2 linked regions of the Armatimonas rosea genome follow. The protein of the gene in region 1 interacts with the protein of each later gene in a pairwise test. Links are inferred from orthologs where the notes say so. Each region holds a gene or a part of one and is shown on either strand. Other genes may lie near its edges. The genes, in order: nusG and rho.

Evidence for each region.
Region 2: the proteins of nusG (region 1) and rho interact in binary tests that used the Escherichia coli proteins (3 or more experiments, as listed by UniProt). The link is inferred for Armatimonas rosea from one-to-one orthologs.

What each region holds. Positions count from the first base shown.
Region 1 is NZ_JACHGW010000001.1:514,191-528,373, forward strand. What follows is about bases 4,755-7,707. They hold nusG (transcription termination/antitermination protein NusG), read left to right. Parts: upstream 4,755-5,942; coding sequence 5,943-6,473; downstream 6,474-7,707. Other genes in these bases: HNQ39_RS02245 (glutamate synthase small subunit), read left to right, coding at 4,755-4,869; HNQ39_RS02250 (RNA polymerase sigma factor), read left to right, coding at 4,953-5,450; secE (preprotein translocase subunit SecE), read left to right, coding at 5,676-5,921; rplK (50S ribosomal protein L11), read left to right, coding at 6,572-6,997; rplA (50S ribosomal protein L1), read left to right, coding at 7,009-7,707. Also shown: HNQ39_RS02225 (MFS transporter), read right to left, coding at 1-296; HNQ39_RS02230 (metallophosphoesterase), read right to left, coding at 305-1,018; HNQ39_RS02235 (CHAD domain-containing protein), read right to left, coding at 1,033-1,848; HNQ39_RS02240 (hypothetical protein), read left to right, coding at 2,094-3,344; more of HNQ39_RS02245, read left to right, coding at 3,421-4,754; more of rplA, read left to right, coding at 7,708-7,731; HNQ39_RS02275 (hypothetical protein), read right to left, coding at 7,782-8,384; HNQ39_RS02280 (hypothetical protein), read right to left, coding at 8,487-9,233; def (peptide deformylase), read left to right, coding at 9,360-9,923; fmt (methionyl-tRNA formyltransferase), read left to right, coding at 10,094-11,038; HNQ39_RS02295 (hypothetical protein), read left to right, coding at 11,148-12,080; HNQ39_RS02300 (decaprenyl-phosphate phosphoribosyltransferase), read left to right, coding at 12,093-13,037; HNQ39_RS02305 (carboxypeptidase M32), read left to right, coding at 13,066-14,183. UniProt on the Escherichia coli protein: Part of the processive rRNA transcription and antitermination complex (rrnTAC). The complex forms an RNA-chaperone ring around the RNA exit tunnel of RNA polymerase (RNAP).
Region 2 is NZ_JACHGW010000003.1:402,494-416,658, forward strand. What follows is about bases 6,804-9,738. They hold rho (transcription termination factor Rho), read left to right. Parts: upstream 6,804-7,395; coding sequence 7,396-9,081; downstream 9,082-9,738. Other genes in these bases: HNQ39_RS16915 (UDP-glucose dehydrogenase family protein), read left to right, coding at 6,804-7,092; HNQ39_RS16925 (bifunctional nuclease family protein), read left to right, coding at 9,083-9,562; HNQ39_RS16930 (PEP-CTERM sorting domain-containing protein), read right to left, coding at 9,637-9,738. Also shown: HNQ39_RS16895 (DUF4058 family protein), read left to right, coding at 559-1,353; HNQ39_RS16900 (mechanosensitive ion channel family protein), read right to left, coding at 1,340-2,200; prfA (peptide chain release factor 1), read right to left, coding at 2,201-3,265; HNQ39_RS16910 (hypothetical protein), read left to right, coding at 3,436-5,679; more of HNQ39_RS16915, read left to right, coding at 5,794-6,803; more of HNQ39_RS16930, read right to left, coding at 9,739-11,220; HNQ39_RS16935 (MFS transporter), read left to right, coding at 11,330-12,517; HNQ39_RS16940 (choice-of-anchor R domain-containing protein), read right to left, coding at 12,470-13,192; HNQ39_RS16945 (DinB family protein), read left to right, coding at 13,334-13,852; HNQ39_RS16950 (alginate lyase family protein), read right to left, coding at 13,836-14,165. UniProt on the Escherichia coli protein: Facilitates transcription termination by a mechanism that involves Rho binding to the nascent RNA, activation of Rho's RNA-dependent ATPase activity, and release of the mRNA from the DNA template.

The sequences.
Region 1 (14,183 bases):
ATGGTGAGGAGTAGCGTCTTCGTGCGCCCGAGCTTGTCGGTGATGCGCCCAAAGAGCACGCCGCCAATCGCCCAGAAGATCAGCAGGAGCGAGCCCATGATCCCGTTCCAGTACGGCACCGACGCCTTGGCCTCCGGGCTGCCAATGGCTTGGCCGAGCAGCACCGGGATCGCCTTATCCGCCACGAGGGCGTAGAGCAGCCCATCAAAGATATCAAAGCCCCACCCCAGCCACGCGGCAAAGAGCACGGTCCACTGGTAGCCGTTCATGTCCAGAAAACGCCGTCGTCCATCCATGCCGGGCATTATAGCGGAAAATCGCGGGTGGTCTGGTCGGGGAGGGCTTGGTAGATGTGGCGCTCGGGCATTTGCAGGGCGGTGAGGGGGCCGCTGCGGCACGCACCCGTGTCGATCCCTATCTGCCATGCGGAGACATCAGGCTCCGTTGTCGGGGTGTGGCCGTGGATCGTGAGTCGCCCCGAGCGGTCGGCGTACTCTAAAAACTCCCAGCGAATCCAGAGGAGAGTATCAGGGTGAGTGTCTTCGACGGGCTTGCCGCGCTCGGTGCCGGCGTGCACCCACACGCAGTGCGCCAGCTCGGGGAAGCGCTCGGTGGGGGCTTTCCAGTAGGTCTTGAGGAGCGAGAAGTAGCGGGCCAGGTCATCGGGGCACTCGCGCGCAAAGCAGGCGGGGGGATCGCGCTCCCAGCTGTGCATGGTCTCGATCCCCCCGTTGCGAAACCAGTCGTAGTCATCGTAGGCGATGCGGCAGGGATGCTTTCCGGTGAGGTAGGCCGACGCCATGTCCTCGTGGTTGCCCCAGAGCAAGACCGTGCGCTCCGGTGCGGCATCGTACTCGGCCAGCAGGCGGTTCACCACCCCGCGTGAGTCCGGGCCACGGTCGATCGCATCGCCCAGAAAGACTGTCACGTCCTCCGGCCCCCGTGGGAGCGCCGCCAGGAGCGTGTCCAGCCGCGCGGCCATCCCATGAATATCGCCAATTGCCCAGACCGATGCCATGGCCTAGTATACGGTCAAAGCCCCTGAAGCGTCGGCAGAGCGGCTTCCCACTGCTCCCGGAACGCGAGGTAGGCCGCGCCGCGCTCGGTCTGGAAGCGCTGGCGCAGGGCGGTGAGGCTCGTGCGCTGGCTCCGGCTGGGGCGCAGGCGGCGCTTTTTCTCCTGGAGCAGGCTGCGGAGCCAGAGGCGCAGGATATCGAGGTCGTGGACCGTCCCCAGAATCGTTTGCAGCTCCGCGACCGTGGTCTTGAGGGCCTTTTGGGTCTCGGGGACGCGGCTGACGGTGAAGCGCAGGCGCTTGACGGCGATCCGCAGGTCGTGGAGCTCGGCGATATTTTTGGGGTCGCGGATGGGCGTGTCGAAGGCGAGGACGAGCTGTGCGGCGGTGTGGACCTCGGCGTGGGTGGCGGCGGGCTCGCTGTCGGGGGCGAGGGCGGGAACTCCTTGAACCTGCTCGGCGCACTTGAGCCAGTCACGGGCGGCATCGCGGCGGCAGACCCGCTTGAGCGCTTGCCGTCGCCGCTTTTGCAGGACCTTTCCCGCAAACGCCAGCCCGACGCGCTCTGGTTCCGTTGCGGTGAGTGCGGCCTGGGTCAAGAGCTCCTGCTGGGCATCCAGGTCCCGCACCGAGCCCAGCGCACGGGTGAGGGTCTTGGTGTTGTCGAGCAGGCGCAGGCGGAGCTTCTTGGGGAGAGCAGCCGTGGAGAGGGGAAGGACAACCCGCAGACGGCGCCCGGTGGTGCGGGCCTTCTTCAGCGCGACCGGATCGCCCTTCAGTGCCAGGGGCAGTGCGGCGGTCAGGCGCTCGATAAGTGTCGTGATGGGTTCCATAGCGCAGTGTACCGTGTGTGCCCGGACAACACAGAGGCCCGGACAGATTTGCCCGGACAACGAGTGTCCGGGCTTGAGAAGACGACGGCTGCCTTCGCAGCCAATCATACGAGGCGAAGCCAAACCAATACACTGGGCACGAAGGTGCCCGTAGCCCTTTTAAGCCCGAAGACTCGTTCTTCGGGCCTAAATCGTTCCTCGGCCGAGACCGTAACCAATCCACGCCGCTCTGCGTTATTCTCCCCATGAGTACAGACAAACGTTTTTCGACCTCCGAGCGCGCCTTGGTCGCCATCGGTGTTATCGTGCCGTCGCTGGTGCTGGCCGGGGTGGCGATCAATGCCCGCCTCAATGAGATCCCGCCGCTGGTCTTGCCCCAGCGCGTCATGCCGGTTCCCAATGCCCACGATACCCTGCGAGTCGCTAAGACGCAGGAGATTGGCAAGCAAGGCGAGGCGGAGACTGCCCCGCGGGAGGGCAAGTATGTCCAGCCGCTAGAGGACCGAAAGGCGCTCCTCGCCGCCAATGCGCGTGCGATTGCGACGGTTCGGGCGGCGCTGGAGCAGGAGTACCAGCAGCCCCTCACCTACGACATGACCCAGACCTTCCCCGAGTACGCCGAGGATCGGGAGCTGGCACGGATGCTCGCGTTTGCGTCGCACACCTACGCCGACCTGGGCAACTACCCCGAGGCCGCCCGCTGCGCCACCGATGCGATCGCGCTGGGCGTGAAGATTCCCCGCGGCAGCTCGCTGATCGGGATGCTGGTGGGAATCGCCTGCGAGGGGATCGGGCGCAAGGCGCTCGCCGATGTCGCTCCCAAGCTCGATGCCGCAACTCTCAAAGCCACGCTAGAGCGGCTGGATCGGCTCGATACCCGGCGTTGGCCACTGGCGGAGACATTTGAAGTGGAGCACCTGTGGAGCCAGAAAACCATCCGTGATCTGGCAAAGATGGGGCCTGGGGAGCTCGCCAAGAGCTTAGGGATGGATCCCACCAATGAGAACCGCTGGCTGAGCTGGCGGCTGATGCTCACGCCCAAGCGCTTGGCCGCAGATAACAATGACCGCTACTACGCCAAGCTCATCGCGATCGTCAAGCAGCCGTATCGAAAAGCCGTGGGCACGGCACGGGAGCCCCATGGGAGCGATCCGAATAGCGATCCGATCAATGAGATTCTGAAACCCGCTTTTTGGCAAACTCAGTTTGTCGTGGCACGCAACCGCACCGAGGCGAACCTGCTCCGGGCGCGCCTTACCTTCCAGCTTACCGGGAAGCCCGATCCACGTCTCACCGATCCGCTGGGACAAGATCAGCCGCTCAAGTGGAAAAAAGATGGTGGCAAGACCGTGTTCTACAGTGTGGGCCCGGATGGCGATGACGACGGCGGTCGTGCGGGCGTGCCCACGGAGCCCGGTCGGAGTAGCGTGGCGCGAGGGCGTGTCTTAAACATCGACGATGAGGGCGATCTGGTGGATGGGGTCAATACGTTCTAGTGGGTTGGGCTTGTGATAAAATGCCGTGCACTACGCTGGCACCGGCGCCACGAAAAGGGTTTTGTGGAGCAGGAAAATGGGTGACAGCAGAGCGTTTTTGAGTCTGACACGGGAAGCGCCGAAAAAGCGCGCCGTGGGGGAGCGGGTAAAGGACTGGTCGGAGGTCTACCTTCCGATGGCCCCGGAGAAGCTGCGCGCCCAGGCGTCCCGCTGCATGGACTGCGGCGTCCCGTTCTGTCACAGCGGCTGTCCCCTAGGAAACCTCATCCCGGACTGGAACGACCTGGTCTACCGCGGCCGCTGGCGCGAGGCGCTCACCGCACTCCACGCCACCAACAACTTCCCCGAGTTCACCGGCCGGCTCTGCCCCGCGCCCTGTGAGGATGCCTGCGTCCTGGCGATCAACGACAAGGCCGTGACCATCAAGACGGTTGAGCAGCGCATTATCGACCATGGCTTCGACGAGGGCTGGGTGGTCGCGGAGCCCCCGCAGAGCCGCACGGGCAAGCGGGTCGCCATTATCGGCAGTGGCCCGGCGGGGCTGGCGGCGGCGCAGCAGCTGAATCGTGCGGGGCACTGGGTGACGGTGTTCGAGCGCGACGACCGCCTCGGGGGGCTGATGCGCTACGGAATCCCGGACTTCAAGATGGACAAGGCCGTGCTCGACCGCCGCCTCGCCCAGCTGGAGGAAGAGGGGATTATCTTCTGCACCAACGCCACTGTCGGGGAGAACGTGACGGTCACCGAGCTGCGCCGGGACTTCGATGCGGTCCTGCTCTGCACGGGCGCGCTGGCGCCGCGCATCCTGGAGCTGCCCGGTGTCGAGCTAAATGGGGTGCACTACGCGATGGACTACCTCGTGCCCCAGAACAAGCGCAACGCCGGCGACGAAATCCCGGTGATCGATGCGGCGGGCAAGCACGTGGTGATTATCGGCGGCGGCGACACGGGCGCGGACTGCTACGGCACGGCGCTCCGGCAGGGCGCGGCCTCGGTGACCCAGTTCCAGATCCACCCCGAGCCGCCTCTCGACATGCCCGAGCTCAACCCCTGGTGGCCGCAGCCCGCGCACATCCTCAAGAACGGCCCCGCCCACGAGGAGGGCGGCGAGCGCGCCTGGGGCATCCACACGACCCACTTCGAGGGCGATGAGAACGGCAATGTCAAGTCCCTGCACGCGGTCCAGGTGGAGCGGATCGAGCGCGCGGAGGGTGGCCGCCGCGTGGTTGCCGTCCCCGGCTCCGAGACCGTCTTCCCCGCCGACCTGGTGCTGATCGCGATCGGCTACAACGGCCCGGAGCGCACGCTCCTGACGCAGTTTGGGCTGGAGCTCGACCAGCGCGGCAATGTCAAGACCGACGAGGACTACATGTCCGTCAATGTCCCCGCGGTCTTTGCCGCAGGCGACTCGCGCCGGGGCCAGAGCCTGATTGTCTGGGCCATCGCCGAGGGCCGCGAGGCCGCGCATGGCGTGGATCAGTACCTGATGGGGGTCTCCAAGCTGCCGCGCACGAGCGTGAAGTAGGTCTACAGACGGATACGCCCTCCGCAAAATCCACCCTGCGCCCGATGCGGGAACCTCGTGGTGTCGCCTAGAATAGAGACATCATGAGGACAGCGAGTTTTGAGAGTGCGGTCTTGCCCCACCGCGAGAACCTGATGCGCTTTGCACTGCACCTGACGCACGACACGGCAGATGCGCAGGACCTAGTGCAGGACACCCTGCTACGTGCCTACACCCGCTTTCACCAGCTGCGCACCCAGGACGCCACCCTGGCGTGGCTGCGCTGCATCCTGCGGAGCATCTTCCTCCATAAAATCCAGCGCAAGCGCCGCGACCGTGAGGGCACCTACGAGATCGCGGAGTGGGAGTCCACCCGTGAGTTTGTCGGCCCGGAGAAGCGCGCCATCGACGGTGTCGAGGCCACGACGGTCTTGGACGCTGTGCAGACCCTCCCGGCAGGCTACCGCGATGTCCTGCTGCTCACCCTCGCCGAGCTGAGCTACAACGAGATTGTCGAACGCACCGGCCTGCCCATGGCGACCGTCAAGGCCCGCATCCACCGCGCCCGCAAGATGGTACAAAAGCAGCTCGCGCTGGCGTAGGGGACATCATCCCCTAAGTCCCTCTTCCCGCGACGAAGGAGCCGCCCGGAGGGCACCCGGGGGAAGAGGGTCGCGCTCTAAGGCGCGGGGAGATGGCGCGAAGCGGCGACAGGGAACTCTTTTATCTGTTTGACAGGTACTAGAAAACGTGATAATCTGCACAGATGCAGGGCACCTTCACGGTACCCTGCTTTTTGTTGCCCGCAGGACACTAGGGAAGAAACAATGGCAAGCACAACCGCACAGCAACAAGCCGAGCCGAAGAAAAAGGCTCCTCGGCAGGGAGTTCAGGAGTACCTGAAGGGAGTCCAGCACGAGCTGAAGTCCCCCCAGACCCACTGGCCCAGCCGCCCCGAGATGATCAAGATGACCCAGATCGTCTTATTGCTCATTGCCGTAGTCGCGCTCTACTGCGGTGGACTCGACTCAATTTTGACGCAGCTCGCCGAGCGTGTGCTGCCGCATAAGTAGGAAGTTTTAAAGGACAGCACGATGCAGCGACACTGGTACGCGGTCCATACCTATTCGGGCCACGAGATGAAGGTCAAGATGACCATTGAGAAGCGCGCGGAGACAATGGGGCTCCGGCAGAAGCTTTTCCGCATCCTCGTGCCTACGGATACCGAGACCCGCAACCGCGGCGGTAAGAAGACAGAGTACAAGCGCAAGGTCTTTCCAGGCTACGTGCTGATCGACATGGTTCTGGACGACGACACCTGGTACCTCATCAAGAGCACCACGGGAGTCACCGGCTTTGTTTCGTCGGGAAACAAGCCCGTCCCGCTCCAGGACAAAGAGGTGCGCGATATCCTCGATGCCCTCGATCCCAACAACGCGGCCTCGCGGCCCAAGAAGATCTGGGAGAAGAACCAGGTGGTGCGGGTCAACTCCGGACCGTTTGCGGACTTCACCGGCAAGATCGAGGAGGTCAACGATCAAAAAGAGAAGGTCAAGGTCATGATCTCCCTCTTTGGTCGCGACACGCCGGTCGAGCTGGACTTCAACCAGATCGAAAAGATTTAGTTAGCCCCCCTTCCCCCATTCATGGGAGCGAGGGGGCTTGCTAAAGTAGGAGGCAGACCTCACTAAAAACCTGCCGCTAAAACTACGGAGAAGAAAAAATGGCTAAAAAAGTAGTGGGCGTCGTTAAGCTGGCGCTCAATGCAGGAAAAGCAACCCCTGCGCCTCCCGTTGGTCCGGCCCTTGGTGGGTACGGAATCAACATGATGGAGTTCATCAAGGGCTACAACGCGAAGACCGCCGACATGGTGGGCTCGATCGTCCCTGTCGTGATCACCATCTACGATGATCGCTCGTTTGTCTACGAGACCAAGACCCCGCCTGCCTCGGACCTGCTCAAGAAGGCAGCGGGCGTCCCCTCCGGTTCTGGCAAGCCCAACACCGTCAAGGTGGGCTCCATCACCAAGGGCCAGCTCAAGGAGATCGCGGAGAAGAAGCTCCCCGACCTCAACACCAATGATCTGGATGCCGCCATGCGGATTATCGAAGGCACAGCGCGCTCCATGGGCGTGACGATCACGGACTAACGGAGAAATCAATGCGAAAACAAGATCGAAAGCATATCGTCTCTGCGCGCTACAAGGCTGAGGTAGCCAAGGTCGACAAGGCCGCTGTCTACGAGCCGCTCGCCGCGCTTGAGCTGGTGAAGGCAACCTCCTCCACCAAGTTTGACTCGACCATCGATGTCGCCATCAACCTCGGGGTCGATCCTCGCCAGGGCGACCAGATGGTTCGTGGTACCACCGACCTGCCCCACGGCACGGGTAAGAGCCAGAAAGTGGCTGTCTTCGCCAAGGGGGCCAACGCCGAGGCCGCGACCGCTGCTGGAGCCGATGAAGTGGGTGCCGAGGAGCTGATCACCAAGATTCAGAACGGCTGGCGCGACTTCGACGTCCTCGTGGCCACCCCGGACATGATGCCCGCGGTCGGTAAGCTCGGTCGTCTGCTGGCGGCCCGCATGCCCAACCCCAAGTCTGGCACCGTGACCACGGATGTCGCCAAGGTTGTCACCGCGATCAAGAAGGCGACCCGCGTTGCCTACCGTGTGGACAAGGGCGGAATCATCCATGCCCCGATCGGCAAGGCCAGCTTCCCCGCCGAGCAGCTCCAGGAGAACCTGTCTGTCTTGGTCGGAACCCTGATCAAGGCCAAGCCCTCCAGCTCCAAGGGCCGCTACATCCAGAAGATCACCGTCTCCTCGTCGATGGGACCGGGGGTCAGTGTCGATGTGGCAGTCGCACAGCGCGGCGCCGACAAGTAGGCACCAAAAACCAAAAAGGCCCCCGGCGCAACCGCGCCGGGGGCCTTTTTTTAGTCGAAGCGAATCCCCAGCACGGTCAGCAAGAGCAAGAACGTGGTCAGCACCAAGGCCGCAACCGCTCCGATACTGGCTCCCGTGCGGGTCTTGCCGCCCAGGGTGCAGCTCAGGGCGATCAAGAGAGCAGGGATGCAGATATAGGTGGAGAGCATCGCGCCCCAGAGGATCGACTCTCGCCAGCCCATGCCACAGGTCGCGCTGACCAAGCAGAGAATCGCCACGAGGGCAAGCGCCGTGTTACGGGTCTGGGGGACCGCAAGGGCACACTCAGGGTCGGAGTGGCGCAGGGTGGTCGAGTAGAGAGGGAGCAGAAACAGCCCCGCTCCGCCTAAAAAGAGGCTTGTGGGTACAAGATAGGGGTTTGCGGTTGCGGCCCCAAGGGCGATGCTCGCCAATCCAAGCCCCGCCATCAGCTCACAGAGGCGGGCCTTCTCCCGCTGGGCGATGCCGCGCCCTAGCACATAGGCTCCTAGAATCGGTAGGAGATAGTCGCCCCAGTCGTAGTGGGGGGTCTCTCCAAAAAGTCGCCAGTGGATCAGCCCAACGACCAGTAGCATGGGCGGCAGTGCCCGGACAATCACAGTTCCTCGGTACATCTCGCGTCCTCCACTGCACAGGATAGCGGGAAAACGGGGGCAGTTGCAACAAAAAGCCCCGGAGAGCACGCTCTCCAGGGCTTTTTACAAGACGGGGCTAGGTTAGGCGGCGACCCGTAGCGGGGCTTCGTCGCTGCTCTCGTCCTCATCGTCCTCTAGGCCAAACGGCGAGAACGTGCTGTCGTCCTTGTCGCTGTCCTCTAGAGTGAGGCTGACAAGGGGCGTTGCGGCAGGAGCGGGCGCGGCGGTGGTGCTCTCCTCGTTGAAGAAGCTCAGGACGCTCTCTAGGCGGGTGGCCTCGGAGTCGCAGAGGTTGCGGATGCAGGCCTGCTTGTCCTGGGCGAGGGCGATCTCGTTCTCTTTTTCGGCGATCTTGCGCTGGAGCTCGGCGATCTCGCTCTCGGCAGCGGCGACTGTATCGTCGGTCTTCTTGCCCTGCGAGTCGGCGTACTGGTTGAGGGTCGTGCGCTTCTGGTCGGCATCGGCGACAATGCTGACACGGGTCGCTCCGATCGCGGTTCCCATCGCTCCCAGGGTCACCTGGACGGTCTGGCGCTTCATCTCCAGCGGCATGGCCGCGGGGAGCTGCTCTAGCATCGCGAGGGTCTGCTCTGCGGTGAAGGGGGCCGTGGGGACCTTGGCAAACTGGTAGATAGCCTGGAAGTCCAGAGTCTTATCGGCAGAGAGAGTGGGCGGCTCGGGGGCAACCAGGGGCTTTGGCGGCTCAACCGCGACGACAGGCGTGGGCGGAGCGGGTGCGGCCACGGGGGTAGCGGCAAGGCTAATCGGGGGAGCGACAGGCTCCAGAACATCGTCTTTTTTAGGTGTATTGCGTCCAAATAGCGACATGGTTTTCAATCCTTTGGGATGATCGTACACCGAGGATTATTGGCTCTTCCCTATCAAAATTACAGGGGTGAAAGAAAATAATTTTCGCCAGAGAGCGGGGCTCCACGTGATAAAATGGGGGCTTGTATGGCTTCTGAAAACCTCTCGGACCTGGCGGCAAAGTACAAGGATATTCCTTTTGATGATAGCCGCGTGGTCAAGTACAAAGAGACTCCTGGCTGGGAAGTGCTCCTCAAGACCGCTGCGGAGGTCAAGGTAGTGGACACGGAGCTGCGGGCTCTGATCGCGGAGATGGCCGATATCATGTACGCCGCGCACGGGGTGGGGCTGGCGGCTCCTCAGGTGGGGCAGAGCATTCGCCTGCTGGTCTACGATGCGGGAGCGGGGCTGAAGGTGCTCATCAATCCCCAGATCTCCAAGGCAAAGGGCGAGCAGTACGAGCCTGAGGAGGGCTGTCTCTCGATCCCTGGTCTGCGCGGTGTGGTCCGTCGCCCCAGCCAGATCTTTGTGCAGGCGCTCAATGGCAGCGGTCACCCCGTGCGCTTCAAGGCCCGTGATTTTGAGGCCCGGATTATCTGCCACGAGGTCGACCACCTCAATGGCATTCTCTTCACCGACCTCGCCGATCCCAAGACCCTCCACATGCTCACGCCCGAGGAGCAGGCCTCCGAGCGCGCTCCTGCCGAGTAGCATCTTAGATCGCCCCGGTTAGAGCGGGGCGTCAACGAGCGCTTCGCGCTGGGAAGGGCTTCGCCCATAAAATATTCGGGATGGCCGAAGGCCTTTGCGGCGGAGCTTGCGACGCCCGTTGACGCCCCGCTCTAACCGGGGCGATCTAATGGAGGGCGATAGAATTCAGCATGCGTGTTATCTTCTTTGGAACCTCTCCCTTTGCGGTGCCGACCCTGCAAGCGCTTCATGACAGTGCCCACACGGTTCTTGCCGTCGTGACCCAGCCGGATCGGCCGGCGGGGCGTGGGATGCAGCTGGCGGAGTCTGCGGTCAAGAAAGCGGCGCGCGCACTGGGCTACGAGACCGTCTTGCAGCCCGAGAGAGTGCGCCGCAAGCCCTTCCCCGAGGAGCTGGCGGCGCTGGAGCCGGATGCGCTGGTCGTGGTCAGCTTTGGGCAGATTATTCCGCAGCGGGTGCTGGATATCCCACGACACGGCGGCATCAATGTGCACGCCTCGCTCCTGCCTCGCTGGCGGGGTGCGGCTCCGATCCACCGTGCGATCATGGCGGGCGATACTGAGACCGGGGTCGCGACCATGCGGATGGAGGCGACTCTCGATACCGGGCCGGTCTTTCTAGAGGCGCGCCTTCCGATCACCCCTGATGATACGACGCTTCTCTTGGAGCCTCGCCTGGCGGAGGCGGGGGCGCTGCTCTTGGTGCAGACCTTGGATCGCCTTGAGCAGGAGCCTGGCTGGGAGCCGACGCCGCAGCGGGAGGAAGGCATGACCTACGCTACCATGCTCACCCGTGAGGACGGCTTTCTGGACCCGACTGCGGAGAGCGCGGCGCTCTTGGCCAATCGCGTCCGTGCTCTCACCCCTCGTCCGGCGGGCGTGCTCCTGCTGGTGGGGAAAGAAGTGAAGGTCTTGGAGGCGCAGGTCCTGCAGGGTGAGGAGCAAGATGTCCCGGGGACCGTGGTGGCGCTCACCAAGGCGGGGATAGAGCTGGCAACCCTCGCAGGGCGCCTGCGCCTTGTGACCGTGCAGCCGGTGGGCAAGCCCGTGATGGCGGCGGCGGCGTATGCGAATGGTGCGCGGCTCAGGCTCGGGGACCTCGCGAGCCGCCCATAAGATTTTTTCTACAAAGAAGGAATCGCCGTGCCGACGTTGTATAATAGGCTGGCATCCTTGTCAGTTGTGCTTACAGGATCAGTTGTGCCGAAAGGAATCGAGTTTGAAGATGCGTGTCCTTAGCCGCCGTCTCGTGCGCTTTACCGCCGCCGCCGTTGTGGGCGGCATGGCACTTGCTGCCGCTCTGGCTCAGGAGGGGGACGCTACCGTTGCGTTTACCCTGTTCAAAGGTGAGGAAAACTCGGTGACCCTGGGGAGCTGGGGTAGTGGCCGCGCCGAGGCCAGTCGGGGAGACAATGGGAAAGTGCTCATGGGCGACTACTCCATTAAAGTCACCACGCATGGCACCTACCAGGGTGGGCGAATCGACTTTGCCAAGCCCGTGGACCTGAGCGCAGCCCTTGCCAACCCCCGTTGCTACCTGCGCATGCGTGCCAGCTTCAATGCTACCCAGGAGGTTGTCGATCTCTCCGGGTTTGGACAGAAGAAGGCTGCGGCGGCATTCGAGCACATGCGCTTTCTTTTTATCATGGCCGATGGCTCCCAGTACGAGGTGGTTCGTCCCCTCGATATCCCGCCCAGTGAGGACCCGGACTCCTATGTTCCCGTGACCATGCCGCTCTTGGCCCTGAAGAAGGCGGCCAAGAAGCCTCTCTCGGGCAATGGCGCGCGGCTCGCCTCACTGGTGATCAGTGGGGATAAGTTCGACTCCTTCTACGTGGGGGAGATGGATATCCTGACCGACGACACCGAGATCAGTGTCGCGGATCTGGAGGACCAGATCGCCTTTGCGGACAACGAGACCACGTTTGTGGGAGACGCCGAGGGCGGTGCAAGCACCCTGAAGTTCTCCTGGGACTGGGACGCGAGCGATGGAATTCAGGAAGACGACACAGGACGCATCGTCAAGCATGTCTTCCCGGCACGTATCTTCCGTGGTGGTGAGCAGATTCACAAGACAGTCGTCACGCTGACGGTCTCCGATGTGGACGGGGTCAAGAAGCCCATGACAAAGACCCTGGCTCTTGAAATAGGACGTTAGCGTCTCTTCAGGATGGCTTCGTCCGAGACCCCAACACAGCCCCTCTCTTCCTCCCAACCAGGTCGGCTCCCGGCCTGGTTGGAGGCAATGCGACCCAAGCAGTGGGTCAAGAATGTCCTTCTCTTTGCAGGGCTTCTCTTCACACAAGACCAGCAGCACGCCCCCCTCCACTGGGTAAAGGCGATCGCAGCATTCTTCCTCTTTTGTTTCCTCTCCGGCCTGACCTACTATGTCAACGATCTCCTCGATGTTGAGGCGGATCGCCAGCACCCGAAAAAGCGCTTTCGACCGATCGCCTCAGGGCGTCTGCCTCTGGGCGTGGCTCGGGTTATGGCGGGACTGGGAATCCCTGCCCTCCTAGTCGCGGCCCGGCTCTTGGAGTACGACCTAAGCGGCTGGCCCGCCTGGAAGTTCTTTACGGCTGCCAGTCTCTATCTGGTTGTCACGCTTTGCTACTCTTTTGTTCTAAAGCATCTTGTGATTGTCGATGTCTTGGTCCTGGCATCCCTCTTTGTCATCCGTGCGGTCGCGGGGGCCTTTGTGATCAACGTCCCCATCTCCGAGTGGCTCCTGCTCTGCACGCTCCTGCTCGCGCTTTTCCTTGGGCTCTCCAAGCGCCGCGGTGAGCTGGTTGCCCTCGGGAGCGCCTCTCCGACACGAGCGATCCTCAAAGAGTACAGCCTGCCCATGCTGGAGCAGATGATCACCATTGTCGCCTCTGCCTGTGTGATGTCCTACACCCTCTACACGTTTTTTTCCAAGTCGCAGAACGGCCAGAGCCGCCCGTACTTGATGGCGACCATCCCCTTCGTGATCTACGGGCTCTTTCGCTACCTCTATCTCTCCCACAAAAAAGGCATGGGGGAGGCACCGGAGGCGACCCTGGTGGAGGACAAGGCGCTACTGGTCAATATCCTGCTCTGGGCACTGGTCGCCCTGATCGTCTTGCGCCTTTAGTCTCACGCTTCAGGTACAATGCCCCGATATGTCTGCTTACGAGAGTTTACTAGAACGTCTTTCTGAGCTGGGCCACCTAGGGCACGCGGCGGCGCTCCTCGGGTGGGACCAGCAGTGCTACATGCCCGCCGGTGGTGCCCTCGCACGGGCCAATGCCATGGGGGCGATGGGAAAGCTCCTGCACGAGCGCTTCACCGACGAAGCCACGGGGAGTCTGCTGGCGCAGGCCGAGGCCGAGGGGGCCGAAGAGGGCTCCGATAGAGCGCTCACCCTGCGGGCTGTACGCCGCGACTACGACAAGTCGGTCAAGCTTCCTACAGCGCTCGTGGCGAGCCTGGCACGGGAGACCGCTCTGGGCCACGAGGTCTGGGTGAAGGCGCGCCAGGACAACGACTTCGCCCACTTCTCCCCGACCCTGGAGAAGCTCCTGGATCTCTCCCGCCAGGTGGCCGATCACCTGGGGCACGGCGGGTGTCGCTACGATGCCCTCCTCGATCAGTACGAGCCCGGGGCGACCACCGAGCAAGTGGCGACAGTCTTTGCGGAGGTGCGCGATGGCCTCCTCCCGCTGATGGAGATCATCCGTGAGGGCGAGCAGGTCGATAACTCGTGCCTCAAGCGCGGCTTTGATGAGGCAAACCAGCTTGCCTTTACTGAGTATGTCGCCAAGAAGCTGGGCTTTGACTTCAACCACGGGCGCCAAGACAAGGCGGTCCATCCGTTCTGTCAGGGCCTGCACCGCACCGATGTTCGGATCACGACCCGGGTGGAGACCAACTGGCTGCCCTGTGCGCTCATGGGGACGATCCACGAGGCGGGCCATGGGATGTACGAGCAGGGCTTCGATCCCAAGGACGACGATACCCCGCTCTCGGGGGCGGCGAGCTTGGCGTTCCATGAGTCCCAGTCGCGGCTCTGGGAGAATGTGATTGGGCGCTCACGGACCTTCTGGAATGTCTTCTACCCGGGGCTCCAGCGCTACTTCCCCGGGGTCCTCTCTGATATCGACATCCACCAGTTCTACCGCGCGATCAACCATGTCGAGCCGTCGCTGGTGCGCGTTGAGGCCGATGAGGTGACCTACTGCCTGCACATCTTCCTACGCTTCGAGCTGGAGCAGGAGCTCGTGGCGGGAACCCTGGCGGT
Region 2 (14,165 bases), on another replicon or contig:
GCGTGGTGCGTGGCTATCCCCGTGCTACCTATGTGACCGTCTCGCGTCAGCTTGCCTACCAAGTGCACCAGCTGCTGCTCCGTTTGGGAATCCCTGTGACCCTGGTTCGCCGCCAACCTAAGAACCGCCAGGAGGTCTATTTCCTCTCTGTGACCAACGCCGACGCGCTCCGCACCTTCGCCAGCACACTGGGATATGAGATCGCCATCCCCGAGGAGCGCCAGAACAGGGCTCGCCTGGCGCTTGACGAACATTTTCTCTACCTACCTGTTCTCTCTACTGGACGAATCGCTTATAAGGGAAATGTCCACAACCTGGAAGTCGCCGGTTCGGGAACCTACGTGAGTTCGCTCGCCGTGGTGCACAACTGCATCGTCAATGGCCCCGGCGAGATGGCGGACGCTGATTATGGTTATGTGGGTAAAGCGGGTGGGAAAATTACGCTCTATCGCAAGCGAGAAGAGATTAAGACAGTCGATCAGAGTGTTGGGGTTGAGGAGCTGATCGCACTGATCAAGGCCGACGGGATGTGGCAGGAACCGAAAAAGGAGAACTGAGATGCCGTCTCCGTTTCCTGGGATGGACCCGTGGCTGGAGAGCCCAGAGCACTGGCACAATGTCCACCAAATCTTGATCACACTAATCGCTGCGCAGCTCAATCGAATACTCCCCGAGGGGTTTGCGGCGACAATTGATGAAAATATTTATCTTCTGTCGCCCGGGGATCGGTTTCTGCCCGATGTTGCGATCTTGCGTACGAGCAATAACTTTGCGACTGCTCCCAATCTCCCTGGTGCTTCCGGTGCGGTGTTAACGGCGACAATGCCGTATGAGATTGTTGAAGAAGCCGACGAAGTACGGGAGCCTTTTGTCAAAGTGATCTCGACCAACGCACAACGCACGGTGGTGACAGTGATTGAGGTACTCAGTCCGATCAATAAGACAGGGGCGGGGCGGGAGCAGTACCGCAAAAAACAGCTGGAGATTTTGGAAAGTGCCGCCCACTTGCTAGAGATTGATCTCTTGCGTGGGGGCCAGCACACCGTTGCGGTGGAGCAACGAAGCCTCACCGCGCAGTACCGAGGGTTCTGGGACTATATCGTCTGTCTCCACCGGGCGGGAGTGGGGAACCGCTTTACCTGCTGGCCGGTGGGGCTGTTTGACCCGTTGCCGACGATCTTTGTCCCACTCACTGTGGGGAGCCCTGAGCTTACTCTCGATCTCGGGGCACTTTTTTCCCGCTGCTATGACGAAGGTCCGTTTCGGCGCACGGTAGACTACTCGCAAGTGCCCACACCGCGTTTGAAGCCTTCCGAGGCACAGTGGGCAGCGGAGTGGCTTAAGCAAGAGTGATCTTTGCGGCGAGGAGCGCATCCCGCAGAGTGGCGCGTAGGTGCGGCAGGAGCTGGGCGGGGCGCTGGCCTTTGGGGGCCTTGAAGGTGATCTTGAGCGTCGTCTTGGCGGCGTCGGCGAGGGTGACTCCCTCGACACGCGGCGGCTCGGGGAGGTTTTGCTGGGCGAGAGTCTCTTCGATCAGTTTGGTCACGGCGGCGATATCCTCCGCGGCGGCCACCGAGAGCTCGAAGCTCGCCCCCACCAGCCCGCGGCTGTGGTTGCAGACCGAGGCGATGTCGCCGTTGGAGAGAATATAGAGCTTGCCGTCGTCGTCACGGATGCGCGTGATCCGCATCCCCAGCTCCTCCACCACCCCTGTCACGGCCCCGATGGTCACGTAGTCCCCGGCCACGTACTGGTCCTCTAGGAGCAGAAAGTAGCCGGTGATAACATCCTTGACCAGCTTCTGGGCTCCGAAGCCAAAGGCCAGTCCGGCCACACTGGCGGTGCCAATAATCGGAGCGACATTGATGCCCAGCAGGCTCAGTGCGGAGACAATAAAGACAAAGGCCAGCACGAAGTGGAGCGTGTGCTGGAGGATGGTGGCGAGGCTCCGTACCCGCGCCGCCTGGTGCTCCGTGGCCGCCTTGTTCGCCAGCTGCTCGCCCACGCGCCGCACCCCCCGCTTCAGGAGCCAGCGCAGGCCGATATAGAGCCCGATCAGCAGGACAAACTCTAGAAGGAACAGGACGATCTGACGGTAGGCGAGCCGCTCCAGCCCCGTGAGCTCGGAGAGCTCTTCGACAACGCCGCGTGTGGAGACAGGCGGCTTAGGAGTGGGGCTGGGAGCGGGGGTGGGCTGCATCTACGCGATCCCACCCTCACCAAGCTTATCGGCCTGGTCGATACTCACGAGAGAGTCGATAATGTTCTGGATGTCGCCGTCCATGACATTGTTGAGCCCATGAATGGTCAGCCCGATCCGGTGGTCTGTCAGACGGTCCTGGGGGAAGTTGTAGGTGCGAATCTTATCCGAGCGGTCCCCCGAGCCCACTTGCAGGCGCCGGTTCTGGGTGACAGAGGCCAGCAGCTTCTCCAGCTCGCGCTCGTAGAGGCGGGCACGGAGCACGCGCATGGCCTGCTCGCGGTTCTGGAGCTGGCTGCGCTGGTCCTGACAGGCGACCACGATCCCGGAGGGGATATGGGTGATGCGCACCGCGGTCTCGTTCTTCTGAACATTCTGGCCGCCCGCGCCGCCCGAGAGGTAGTAGTCCATCTTGAGGTCCTTGGGGTCGATATTGACCTCGACATCGTCCACTTCCGGCATCACCGCGACCGTCGCCGTGGACGTGTGAATGCGCCCGCCGGACTCGGTGACCGGGACGCGCTGCACGCGATGGACACCGCCCTCGAACTTGAGCTGCGAGAACGCGCCCTCGGCCTGGATCGAGAGCTGGGCATCTTTGACCCCGCCGATTCCCGTCTCCTGGCAGGCGATCAGCTCGCTCTTCCAGCCGCGCCGCTCCGCCCAGCGCATGTACATCCGCAGGATCTGCCCGCAGAAAAGCTCGGCTTCGTCGCCACCCGTGCCCGGACGGAACTCCATAATGACGTTTTTATCGTCGGCGGGGTCCTTGGGCAGGAGCATGAGGCGCAGCTCTTTCTCCAGCGGGGTCACCTGTGGCTTGAGCTCTTCCAGCTCTAGCTGCGCCAGCTCCTTCATCTCCGGGTCGCCCAGCATCTCCTCCGCATCGGCGATTCCCTGCACAACTGCTTTATAGCGGCGGAAGGTCTCGACCAGCGGGGTGAGCGCCGTGTGCTCGCGCGCCACGGGGGCGTAGCGCTTGGGGTCCGACGCTACCGTGGGGTCCATCATCTGATGGTTCAGCTCTTCGTAGCGTTTCTCAACATCAAGTAGTTTTTCAAACATGGTTTTTCCAGAATCAAAAAGACAGCAAAAAGCAGCCGCAAGACACGTGCAAGACTGCAAAAGGGGGAGACGTGAGGTGATGCAGGTGCCCCGGGGGGCTAGAGGGGGAGTGGCCAGAGGCTGGCATGAAGGAAGGTGTGCATCGTAGAATCCAACAGGATTGTACCATAATGCCACAAAAACCGATCCAAACCCTCGCCGATGCCCTTGCCTTCCTGCACTGGGACCCCCGACGCCACGGCGCGCTGCTCTGTATCGCCCCGGAGAAAACGCCGCTTCTGCTCCCAAGCCCCTCCCGGGAAATTCTGGGGGCTCTCGGTGCCTACGAGGCTTGGCTGAAGCAGCAGACGCTCCTTGCGCAGCAAAAGCTGGGCATGCCGCCGCCCGGTGGCTGGATGCCCCAGGAGCTGGTTGCGGCATTTGGGCGTGGCCTGCGCCGCTTTGGCAGTGTCACTGCGCTGGGGCCAGCGGAGCGCGTGGGCTACAGCCGCAACCCCGCCCCGCCGCGCTTCGATGCCTCGGCCAGCACGTTTCTAGAGACCGTCACCGAGGCGCAGTGGCAGCAGCTCTGTGGCGGTGGGCTTGCCGTGGCGCAGTGTACAGCCGCTCAGCGTGCGCTGGTGCTGGGGCTCCTGCCCGAGTCGACGCTGATTCGGGATGCATCGTTTCAGGGCATGATCCCGCTCGATGGCCCACGACGCTCTCAGCTCATGCTCTCCTTGGGGCTGGTGGCGATTGTGCAGGGGCCGCCTATCGGGCCCTTTGGTTTTACGCTCTTGGGAAGCGGGTTTAACTTTCCTCTCAAACCACAAGTGCCCCCCCTGGGGCAAGAGCTCTTGCAGAGGCTTCCGAACCGCGGGGGAGTGGGGCAGCTCAACCCACGGGCGCTCTCCGGGCAGGTCGCGCTGGAGGGGGAGAAGGTGACGGTCGCGCTGCTTCTGGAGCGGGCGACCCAGGCCAGTGGCGTCCTGGTACGCGCCGATGCACGGGTTGCCAAGCTCCCGGTGTGGAGCCAGGGCACGACACTGGCCACGGGCGAGCTGCTCGAGGCGCTGTGCTTCGCCCTCGCGGGAGTTTTTCGCAAGACCGACGAGGGCTTTTTGCTGGTGGAGGAGCTTGCCCCGCTTCAGGTCCGCCGCGCCCGTGTCGCTGAGTGGCATGCCAGTGCGGAAGCCGTACATCCGCGCGAGACACAGGCCTTCGCTGAGCGCTTTGATGCACTCTTGAGCGTGCCCTTTGCTACGGGAGCAGTGTTTGCCCTGACAGACTCCCAGCGCCGCCAGTACCGTGCGGCGCACCAGGAGGGTAAGGAGCTCCGGCTGGGCTACTCGGAGCTGACTGCAAGCCAACAGGTGGTGGTGGATGCGGAGCATAAAAAACTCCAGACTGCCTTTCAAGCGGCCCAGCGGCAACCCGCGGTAGCGGTCACGCTTGATAAGGTGACTGTCTCCCTGAGCCTCCAGCTCCAGGCCCGTGTCCCCGATGCACCGACGTTCTACGTGGGCGATATCGACTTGAGTGAAACGCGACGCCTCCGTGTGTCCGTCAAGGGCCGGCCCGTGCTCGTGCGTGTGGGCGACAAAGACAAAGACGAGCTGAAGGCACTCCTGCAAGCGGCGCAAGAGGCGGGCGCGGCGGCGGTCTGGCTGGAGGCGAGCCCGGAGCTGCTGGAGGTCGCGCTGGCGGAGAGGCGCTTGCCGATCTGGGCGTGCGTCCCCGTGTTGCGCAGCAACGACGGCACCCCGGCGCGCAATAGCCTGGGCGAGACCTGGCGTGCGCTCTGCCGCCGTCGGTTCCGCCGCGACGAGCTAGACTGGCTGGACCCTGGTGTCGAGAGCAACCTGGCGGTGGCACGGGCAACGATCGAGCGCTTCCGCCTGCCACAGGTCGCGGGGCTGGTCTTGACCGAGACCGTGCCACCGGGGTTCCGGGAAGAGGTCTCGGACTGCCACACGGAGGAGCTGGGCTACACGCCGGAGCGCTGTCGTGCCTTTCGCCAGAAAAACGGGGTCGAGCCCGCCGATGTGATTGTCTCCTACGGCAGGACATTCCCCAGTGAGTCCGACCGACGCCTCTTCCCGCCCGCCCACGACCTGGCGCAGACCTGGCTGGGGGAGCGCGAGGACGATGCAGATCGCTTTTTGACCCGTCTCCAGCAGGCGCTTCTGAAGGAGCAGCCCACCCTGAGTGTCTGGTGGGGGGGAAGTAGTACGTGGGTGGTGTGCTGGAAAGCAAAGCAGCCCATCCCGCTTCTCTACCCCTACTACGACCCAACCCCCGCGAAAGAGTACGAGACGCAGTGGGTGGTGGCACCGGAAAAATTTACGGAAAAGACGCCGTCAACGGCGACGGTCGATCTTCGGACGCTCTCTGTGTCGGCGCTTCTGGCTGGATTTCGACAGGGGGTATTTTAAAGTGCCTTTTATAAATTAAATAATGAATTAGATTGCCTGAAGTTGCCGATTGTGTCACGGGTTTTGGGTTGAAATGGGCTTTTAGTGGGTAGAATCCCCGCTGGAAAAGAAATTATGAATATTTGTGTTATTGGTACAGGCTATGTCGGACTTGTCACTGGGGTGATCTTTGCGGACCTGGGAAATGAGGTCATCTGTGTGGACAAGCTGGAAGCGAAAGTGGAGCAGCTCAACCGCGGTGAGATGCCAATCTACGAGCCCGGGCTTGAGGAGCTGGTACAGCGCAACGCGGAAGAGGGGCGCCTCACCTTCACCACAGACTTGGATGGCGCGGTGCGCAAGTCCGAGATTATCTACATCTGTGTGGGCACCCCGCCGCGTGAGGACGGCTCCACCGACATGAGCCAGGTCGAGGGTGCGGCGCGTGGGATCGCGGCGGCGATGGACCGCTACAAGGTGATCGTCAATAAGTCCACGGTCCCGGTGGGCACGGGCAGCTTTGTGCGCGAGGTGATCGAGACCAACCGCCGCCGCAATGTGGATTTCGACGTGGTCTCCAACCCGGAGTTCCTGCGCGAGGGCTCGGCGATTCAGGACGCGCTCAACCCGGACCGCATCGTCATTGGTGCCCCCAACCAGATTGTCGCGCTCAAGGTGCTGGAGCTCTACGCCCCGCTGGAGCGCCCGATGATCATCACCGATGTCGCCAGCGCTGAGCTGATTAAGTACGCGTCGAACGCGTTCTTGGCCGTCAAGATCAGCTTCGCCAACTCCATCGCCAATATCTGCGAGGCCGTGAACGCCGATGTGATCCAGGTGATGAAGGGGGTCGGGCAGGACCGCCGCATCGGCCCCGCCTTCCTCAACGCCGGCCTTGGCTACGGCGGAAGCTGCTTCCCTAAGGACTCGTCGAGCCTGCTCCACACCGCGCAGAGTGTCGGCTACGACTTCCCGATCCTAGAGGCGACCATCAAGACCAACGATGAGCAGCCCAAGCGCTTTATCAAGAAGATCGAGAAGGAGCTGGGCGGCTTCAAGGGCAAGAAGATCGCGCTGCTCGGGCTGGCCTTCAAGGCCAACACCGACGACATGCGCGATGCGAAGTCCCTCGATGTGATTGCGGCGGTGCTCGCGGGCGATGGCGAGATTGTCGCCTTTGACCCGATTGCGATGGAGAACTGCAAGAAGATCTTCCCGCAGATTACCTACGCCAAGAGCGCCTTCGATGCCGCGGAGGGGGCCGATGCCGCGGTGGTTGTCACCGAGTGGAACGAGTTCAAGCAGATCAACCTGGAGAAGCTCAAGGCTGCAATGAAGGGGAGCCATGTCTTCGATGGCCGCAACCTCTACGACCCCGAGAAGATGCGGCGTGCGGGCTTTGTCTACCACGGAATCGGCCGCACGAGTAAGTAGCGCTTTCGCGCTCGGAGTGACCCTCTTCCTCATTTCCGCTCCGCGGAGGAAGAGGGTTTTTTATTGGCCAGAGTGGATTCCCTTGCATTAGGGCTCTACGGAGCACAAGTACCCCTCTCAGGAGGGCCAAAGCTCTCGTTATTTGTATTTGCAACCGAAATAAAAGGCGTGATATAGTGGTTAGGAAGCAACCTCAAGGTTTGTGGTCTGCTTCAATTCAACTCTCCCCGGCGAGCCTTTTTCCCCACACTATTTTGTGTTTCGTCGTGCTCTCGCCGACCGCTTCGTTTTCGGAAAGTCCTCATGCCAAGACGTCGTTTGACAACGCCCCCCGACCCGGATGGGGTCGATACAACCTCTGCTCCTGCTAGCGTGGAGAGTGCCCCTGAGGCGACCACCACGCCCTCTACTCCGACACTACTCCCAACCCCTCCCCCTGAAATGATTGCTGCGGCAGAGTCGCTGCTGGGTGACGCCGCGCTTCCTCCTCCCGCCCCCCCCTCGCGTCGCCGCCGCCTCCTCCAGACGAGCGCTCCGCCGCCGCTGACCCAGCAAGAGGCCTTAGAGCTTGTCGCCGATCTGCCTGAGCGTGTCGCGGAGCCCCTGCCACCGCCTGCCCGCATCGAGCGCCAAGACCGCAACGACCGCAACGAGCGTCCTGATCGTGGCGACCGCCCCGAGCGCCGGGATCGTCCTGGCCATAGCATGCGCCCCGCTCGCGGCAACGCGGCGAGTCCGGGGAACTCCTACAACAACCCGCCTCGGCGTGGCAATGTGGGGCCTGCTCTGGGAGCGGGAGCCGATCTCCGTGACCTGGAAGAGGCCTCGCTCAATGGTGAGGAGCCGCTCAGCGGTGAGGGGGTCCTGGAGATCAATAGCGAGGGCTACGGCTTTTTGCGCCGCCAGAACCTCGCCGCCAGCAACGACGATATCTATGTGGCGCAGGCACAGATCAAGCGCTTTGGCCTCAAGACGGGCGACCAGGTGCTAGGGTTTGTCCGCCCTCCCAAGGACTCGGAGAAGTACTTCGGGCTCCTGCGGGTGGAGAAGATCAATGGCTTCGACCCGGATGTCGCCCGGATGCGCCCCAACTTCGATGAGCTGGTGCCGATCTTCCCGGAGTCCCGGATCGTGCTGGAGCTGGACCCCAAGACCCTCTCGATGCGCTTTATGGACCTGGTCTCCCCGATTGGCAAGGGCCAGCGCGGGCTGATTGTCGCGCCGCCCAAGGCCGGTAAGACCATCCTGCTCAAGCAGATCGCCAACTCGATTGCTATCAACCACCCGGACATTCACCTGATGGTGCTCCTGGTGGACGAGCGCCCGGAAGAGGTGACCGACATGCGGCGCTCGGTGCGAGGAGAGGTGATCGCCTCGCCCTTTGATGAGCTACCCGACAACCACATGCGTGTCGCCGATCTCTGCCTGGAGCGGGCCAAGCGCCTCGTGGAGGTGGGTAAAGATGTCGTGATCCTCCTAGACTCCATCACCCGCTTTGCCCGCGCGTCGAACCTGACCGTGAACCCGTCGGGGCGAACCCTCCAGGGCGGTCTGGACCCCGCCGCGATCTACCGTCCTAAGCGCTTCTTTGGCGCGGCTCGCAACATCGAGCACGGCGGCTCGCTCACCATTATCGCCACGGCGCTGGTGGAGACCGGCTCGCGCATGGACGATATCATCTTCGAGGAATTTAAGGGCACGGGCAATATGGAGCTGCGCCTGGACCGCTCGCTGGCGGAGCAGCGGCTCTACCCGGCGATCGACATCAAGCTCTCCGGCACCCGCCGCGACGAGCTCCTCTACCCGGCCGACGACCTGCGCAAGATCTGGCAGGTGCACCGCATCCTGGCCAACTTGGGGACCAAAGAGGCCACCGAGCTCCTGCTGGACCGCCTCGATAAGACACGCTCGAACCGCGAGTTCCTCTCCGCGATCGGGGGGACCGCACCCGCGGCGACCAATAAGTCGGAAGCAAACAAGTCGGAGTAGTATGTCTAGCCCGTTTGACGAGACCAGTGAGGACGAGAACCGGAAGCCGCGCTCGCTCGACGAGAAAGAGGTGACGGTTCTCGGGCTCTGGGAGACCCGTGAGGCGGCGCAGGCGGACGGACCGATCGAGGAGGTCGCGCTGGTGCTCCGCGATGGCCGAGGGCGCCGGCTCTCGGTGCATATCGGGCCGTTTGAGAGCATGGCGATCCACAATGCCCTCCAGAAAGTCGCGCCCGAGCGGCCCCTGACCCACGATCTGCTCCGCAATCTGATCGAGAAGCTCGGGGGAAGGCTGAGTCGTGTCGTGATCGACGATCTCTGGCAGGGAACGTACTATGCCAAGCTTCACATCGAGCGCGAGAAAGCACCCGCTCTGGAGATCGACTGTCGCCCCTCGGATGCCATTGCGCTTGCGCTACGCTTCCGCGCCCCAATCTCCGTTGCGGAGCACGTGCTCGTGGAGGCGGCGGAGTCCGAGTAGGCACCACGACGGAGATGTGCAAGAGCCCGAGGACACGTGCCTCGGGCTCTTTTTTGCGTTGGGCTCTTGCTTTTTTAGTGCTTGCGGCGGCGCAGAACCACGAGCCCCAGCACGGCGAGCGCGAGGGTGCCTGGCTCGGGAGCGCTCGTGCCACTGAGGGCTCCGACTGCATAGAGCGTGGCATTGTTGATCGCGTAGACCTTGCCATCCGCGCCAATCAGGGTCGGGGTGTAGGCCTCGCCGATGCCCGCGGTGAGCGTGATGACCTCCGTGAAGGTATTGGAGTCGAGCGACCAGCGGTAGAGCTTGCCGTCCTCGCTATTGGCCAGGACGCTGTTGCTGAAGGGATCGAAGACCGCTGTGTTGATACACCACTCGCGCACCCGGGGGAGAACGGGGTCGGGGGTCTGGCCGGCGATCGTGAGGATCTCTTTCATCACAATCGTGTTGGTGCGGGTGTCCAAGAAGGTATCGTTGGGATCGAGGATCGCCAGGCGGTTGTTGCCGACCCCGTAGTCGTTGTACTTGGTCATCAGCAGGTACGACGATGTCCCGGTGTAGGACTTAACATTCTTGGCGGGAATCACGGTCGCGGTATCGTCCCAGCCAAACGCACCCGCCGCGCCGGAGGGAGTGAGGTCGCCGTTGAACTGGAGCATCCACCCGCGCGACGAAGCAAAGGGGCGCTCTAGGACTCCGATATAGACCTTTCCATCCGGCCCCACCATGGGCGAGGCCGTGCCATCGTCGCTGATCCAGGCATCGTTGAGCGGGTTCTGGGCATCCTTGAGCCGCACCGTGGCGGTAGGGGCCAGGGTCGTGGTGTTCATCGAGACAAGATAGCCCGCCGGGAGCGTGTCGGCGTTGCGCATCACCGCATAGACCTTCGAGCCATCGTTGCTGATGGCGAGGGCTGCGTTCATGGCGATCTCGGTGGCATTGCCCCCGGTCGCCGCAGACGCCGACATCAGGCTCACCTGTCCTCCCGGGGTGACCTTTGCGATACCGCTGGAGAGCGTGGCCCCACCCTCCAGGGTGAGAAAGGCACTGACACGGTAGCCGAAGTACACATTCCCCTGAGAGTCCGAGGTCAGCGGGGTGCAGATCTTGAGCCCGGAGTCAAAGGCCGCTTTATTGGCCGCGTAGTGGGCGTCCCCGACAATCGAGATCCGTGTGGCCGCGCTGGGGGCGTTGGAGTCGAGGTTGCTCTGGTAGAGGACCGTTCCGCCGCCGCCCGCCATGTACATGCGGCCTGTCGAGGTCAGGGTGGGGGCGTAGCTGGGGACCCAGCCGTGGCCCGGAAGGGAGTAGTCCGTGGAGGAGGTCCACATCAGCGCACCATTGGCCCCGTTGCGCGCCTCGACCTTGAAGCCATCGTTTGCACCGGTCTTCACGGGGATGATCACCGTGTTGTTGTTGGTCACGAGCGGAGAGCCATAGTGGACCAGCAGGCTCGTCCCTGAGTACTGGGGGTTCAGGTCCACCGGGGTGCTCCAGACAATCTGCTGGAGCGACTGGGAGGCGACAGTCGAGAGGGCGGTGTGCTGGGCATTGCCGGCGTAGCCGCTCCACACCTGCGCGTGCGCTCCCCGCGGAAGCAGGAGCGCCCCCGTCGAGAGAGCGATGAGACACGAGAGTTTTAATCTTGATGAGATCATGCGAATAAGCTTTCTGATTCACTGCCAGAGTTACAGGGACGTTCACCAGGTGGGAAGAAAACTCCTGCCTCGGGGTTTTGAGGTATCATACGCCGGCCTCGAACACCTCATGCAAACCACACCACGCTCCCTGCTCGCCGCGCTTTGTTGCGTCGCCATGCTCCTCTACTCTGTCTATCTCGGCGCGGTGGGGGTGCTCCTGCCCTACCTCGGGAGAGCGTTCTCGCTGGGGGAGGAGGCGCAGGGAAGGCTCTTTCCGGCCAACTTTGCGGGCTTTGTGGTGGGGGTGCTCCTGTGTGGCTACCTCTCGGACCGCTGGGGGCGCAAGGCGGTTTTGCTGATCGGGCTGGCGGTCTATGCGGGCGGGCTGAGCCTCTTTGGGAGCGCGGGGAGCTATCCGCTGGCGCTGGCCGCGGCCTTGCTCGTGGGAGCGGGGAGTGGGGCGATGGAGGTGGTCGCCAATGCGCTGGCCGCCGATCTCTACCCCGAGAGGCGTGCGTTTCTGCTCAATGCGCTCCAAGTTGCCTTTGGGGTGGGAGCCGCCGTCGCCCCGACCCTCTGCCGCTACTTGCTCACCCACGGCACCGACTGGCGCTGGCTCTACTTCGGGCTGGCGGCGATCAATGGGGTGGTCTTTGTGGTCCTGAGCCTCTGTCGCCTGCCGCAGAGCGCCGCCCCCGAGGCGCTGGAGCTGGCGGCGCTACGGGCGGTCCTGCAGAAGCCGAGCTTTGCGACTCTGTGCGTGATGCAGGCGCTCTATGTGGGGGCGGAGGTGAGCTTCTTCTCCTGGCTCCCGACCTACTTTGAGAAGCAGCTCACCGGGGGCGTGGCCTGGATGGCGGGGGTGGGAACCCTGTTCTGGATCACGATGACGATCGGGCGGTTTGCGCTGGGGGGGCTCCTGGGGCGGTTTCCACTGATGCGGCTCAATGCGCTCGCGGCGGGGGGCGGGGTGGTCTTTGCCGCGCTGGCCCTGCTCTGGCACACCCCGCTCCCGGTCTTGGTCTGTGTGGCGCTGGCGGGGCTGTTCTTTGCGGGTATCTTCAGCCTGGTGCTGGCCGAGGCCGGAGAGCGCTTCCCGAGTGTGGCGGGCACGGCCTTTGGTGGTGTCGTGGCGGCGGGCGGACTGGGCGGTGCGGTGATTCCGTGGGTTGTTGGTGCCTTGGCGGCGGGCGGGCTGGGCTGGCAAGGGGCACTGGCGCTCGTGCCCCTCACACTAACGGGAACTCTGGTACTGAGCCTCGTCCTGCTACGCACGCCGCCGTCGGGCCAGTACCAGAGTCCCGCCGAGCGCTAGAAACGCAACGGAGGTGGGCTCAGGAGCGGCAGTCGTTGCGTGTGCCGCGAGCTGGATTGTCAGGCCGTTGGGGAGGATCGAGCCGGTCCAGCTGGTGCGGTTGTTCTCACTAAAGCGGTAGCCCTCCAGGATCACATCGCCCGCCCCCGCCCCGGTGGCGCTGGGAAGGACACTCCCGGTCGAGATGTCCCAGCGCACGACATTCTGAAAGTTGGTCCCCCCCGCGTTGTAGGCCTCGGAGGTCAGGACAAACCAGTAGGTCGTGCTGGGGACCAAGGTGACAATGCCGGCGGTGGTGAAGGTGAGGAGCGTCGCAGGGGGCGCACTTGCCCCGATCAGCTGGGAGCCAAAGGCACCGCCCGGGACAAGCGTGCTGGAGGGGTTGCCCGCGCTATTGGTGTAGATTCCGCCGGTGATGGTATGGGCGGCACCGTCCTCGTTCTCCGCGGCGATCTGGAGTGAGGTGAAGTCAAAGGTCCCCGAGGCACTGGTGGTGATCCCATAGGCTTTCCAGTACCGGTCGGCGAGGACTCCGGCGGAGTTTCCCAAGACAGTCCCCTGCACGTTGGCAGTGGCGGGGTTATTGGAGATCGTCACCTGCGCATGGGCAGGCAGCCAGAGCGCACTGAGGAGAAGCACGCCACAGAGTCGAAGAGAGGCAGTCAGGTTCGTCATGCCTCCAGTATGGCGCTCGCACGGGGACGGAGCTGGGGACAAATGCGGGGGTATTTAGGGGACAAGAGCCCCCGGATGGCGACCGAAAGATTTTTCTGCCGTGTCGAAGGAATTTTAAAGGAGGATGGCAAACTTATGTTTATGAAGAGTGTTGCCCACTACGCCCATCTCTACGACTACGAGCGCTCTGCCAATGCACAGATGCTTACGATGCTGGAGTCTGTCCCGGAAGCCGGCCGCACGGACCCGCGTTTCCAGCGTGCGGTGACGATCGCCGCGCACTTGGCGGCCTGCCGGGAGAACTGGCTGACCTGGATGGCGGGGGAGGACCGGCCTATCGGGCTGTGGTTTGAGCGCGATGCTACCCTGGAGTCGCTGCGCCCGCGCTTTGCCGTGCTGGAGCAGCGCTGGGCAGACTATCTCGCCGCCCTCCCCGACGATCAGCTCCAGGCGACCTTTTCCTTTACAGAGGGCGACGGTAATACCTACCGCGTGCTCCGTGAGGGGCAGCTCATCCAGCTCGATGGCCATGCCTGCTACCACCGCGGCCAGGTCGTGTTGCTGGTCGATCTACTCGGCGGGGAGACCGTGGACACGGACTATATCGACTGGATCTACCCGCGTGATCCGCGCTATGGGGTGGTTACGGCAGGGGAATAAAGAGCCGGTCGCGGAGGGTGTCCCAGGTCTTGGCCCCGAGGGCCTGGGCACGCTTCGCGTAGGCGGGCTCGTTGAAGGCCCTGCTGGCGCGCAAGAGAGGGAGCACGAGCTTGCTGCCCTCGACCTTGTGAGTGGGGTCGTTCTCATGCGGCCAGGGCTTGCTCCCCTCGGCGAAGGGGAGGAGGTACTCCAGCGCGCCCCGGAGGCTCCGGCCATCGGCGGTCTTGTAGCTCCAGAGGTCCACCCCCACTTGCTGGGCGTAGTCGGCGAGGGCGCACATGGCGGTGAGGTTGAAGGTGCTGTAGCCCCAGCT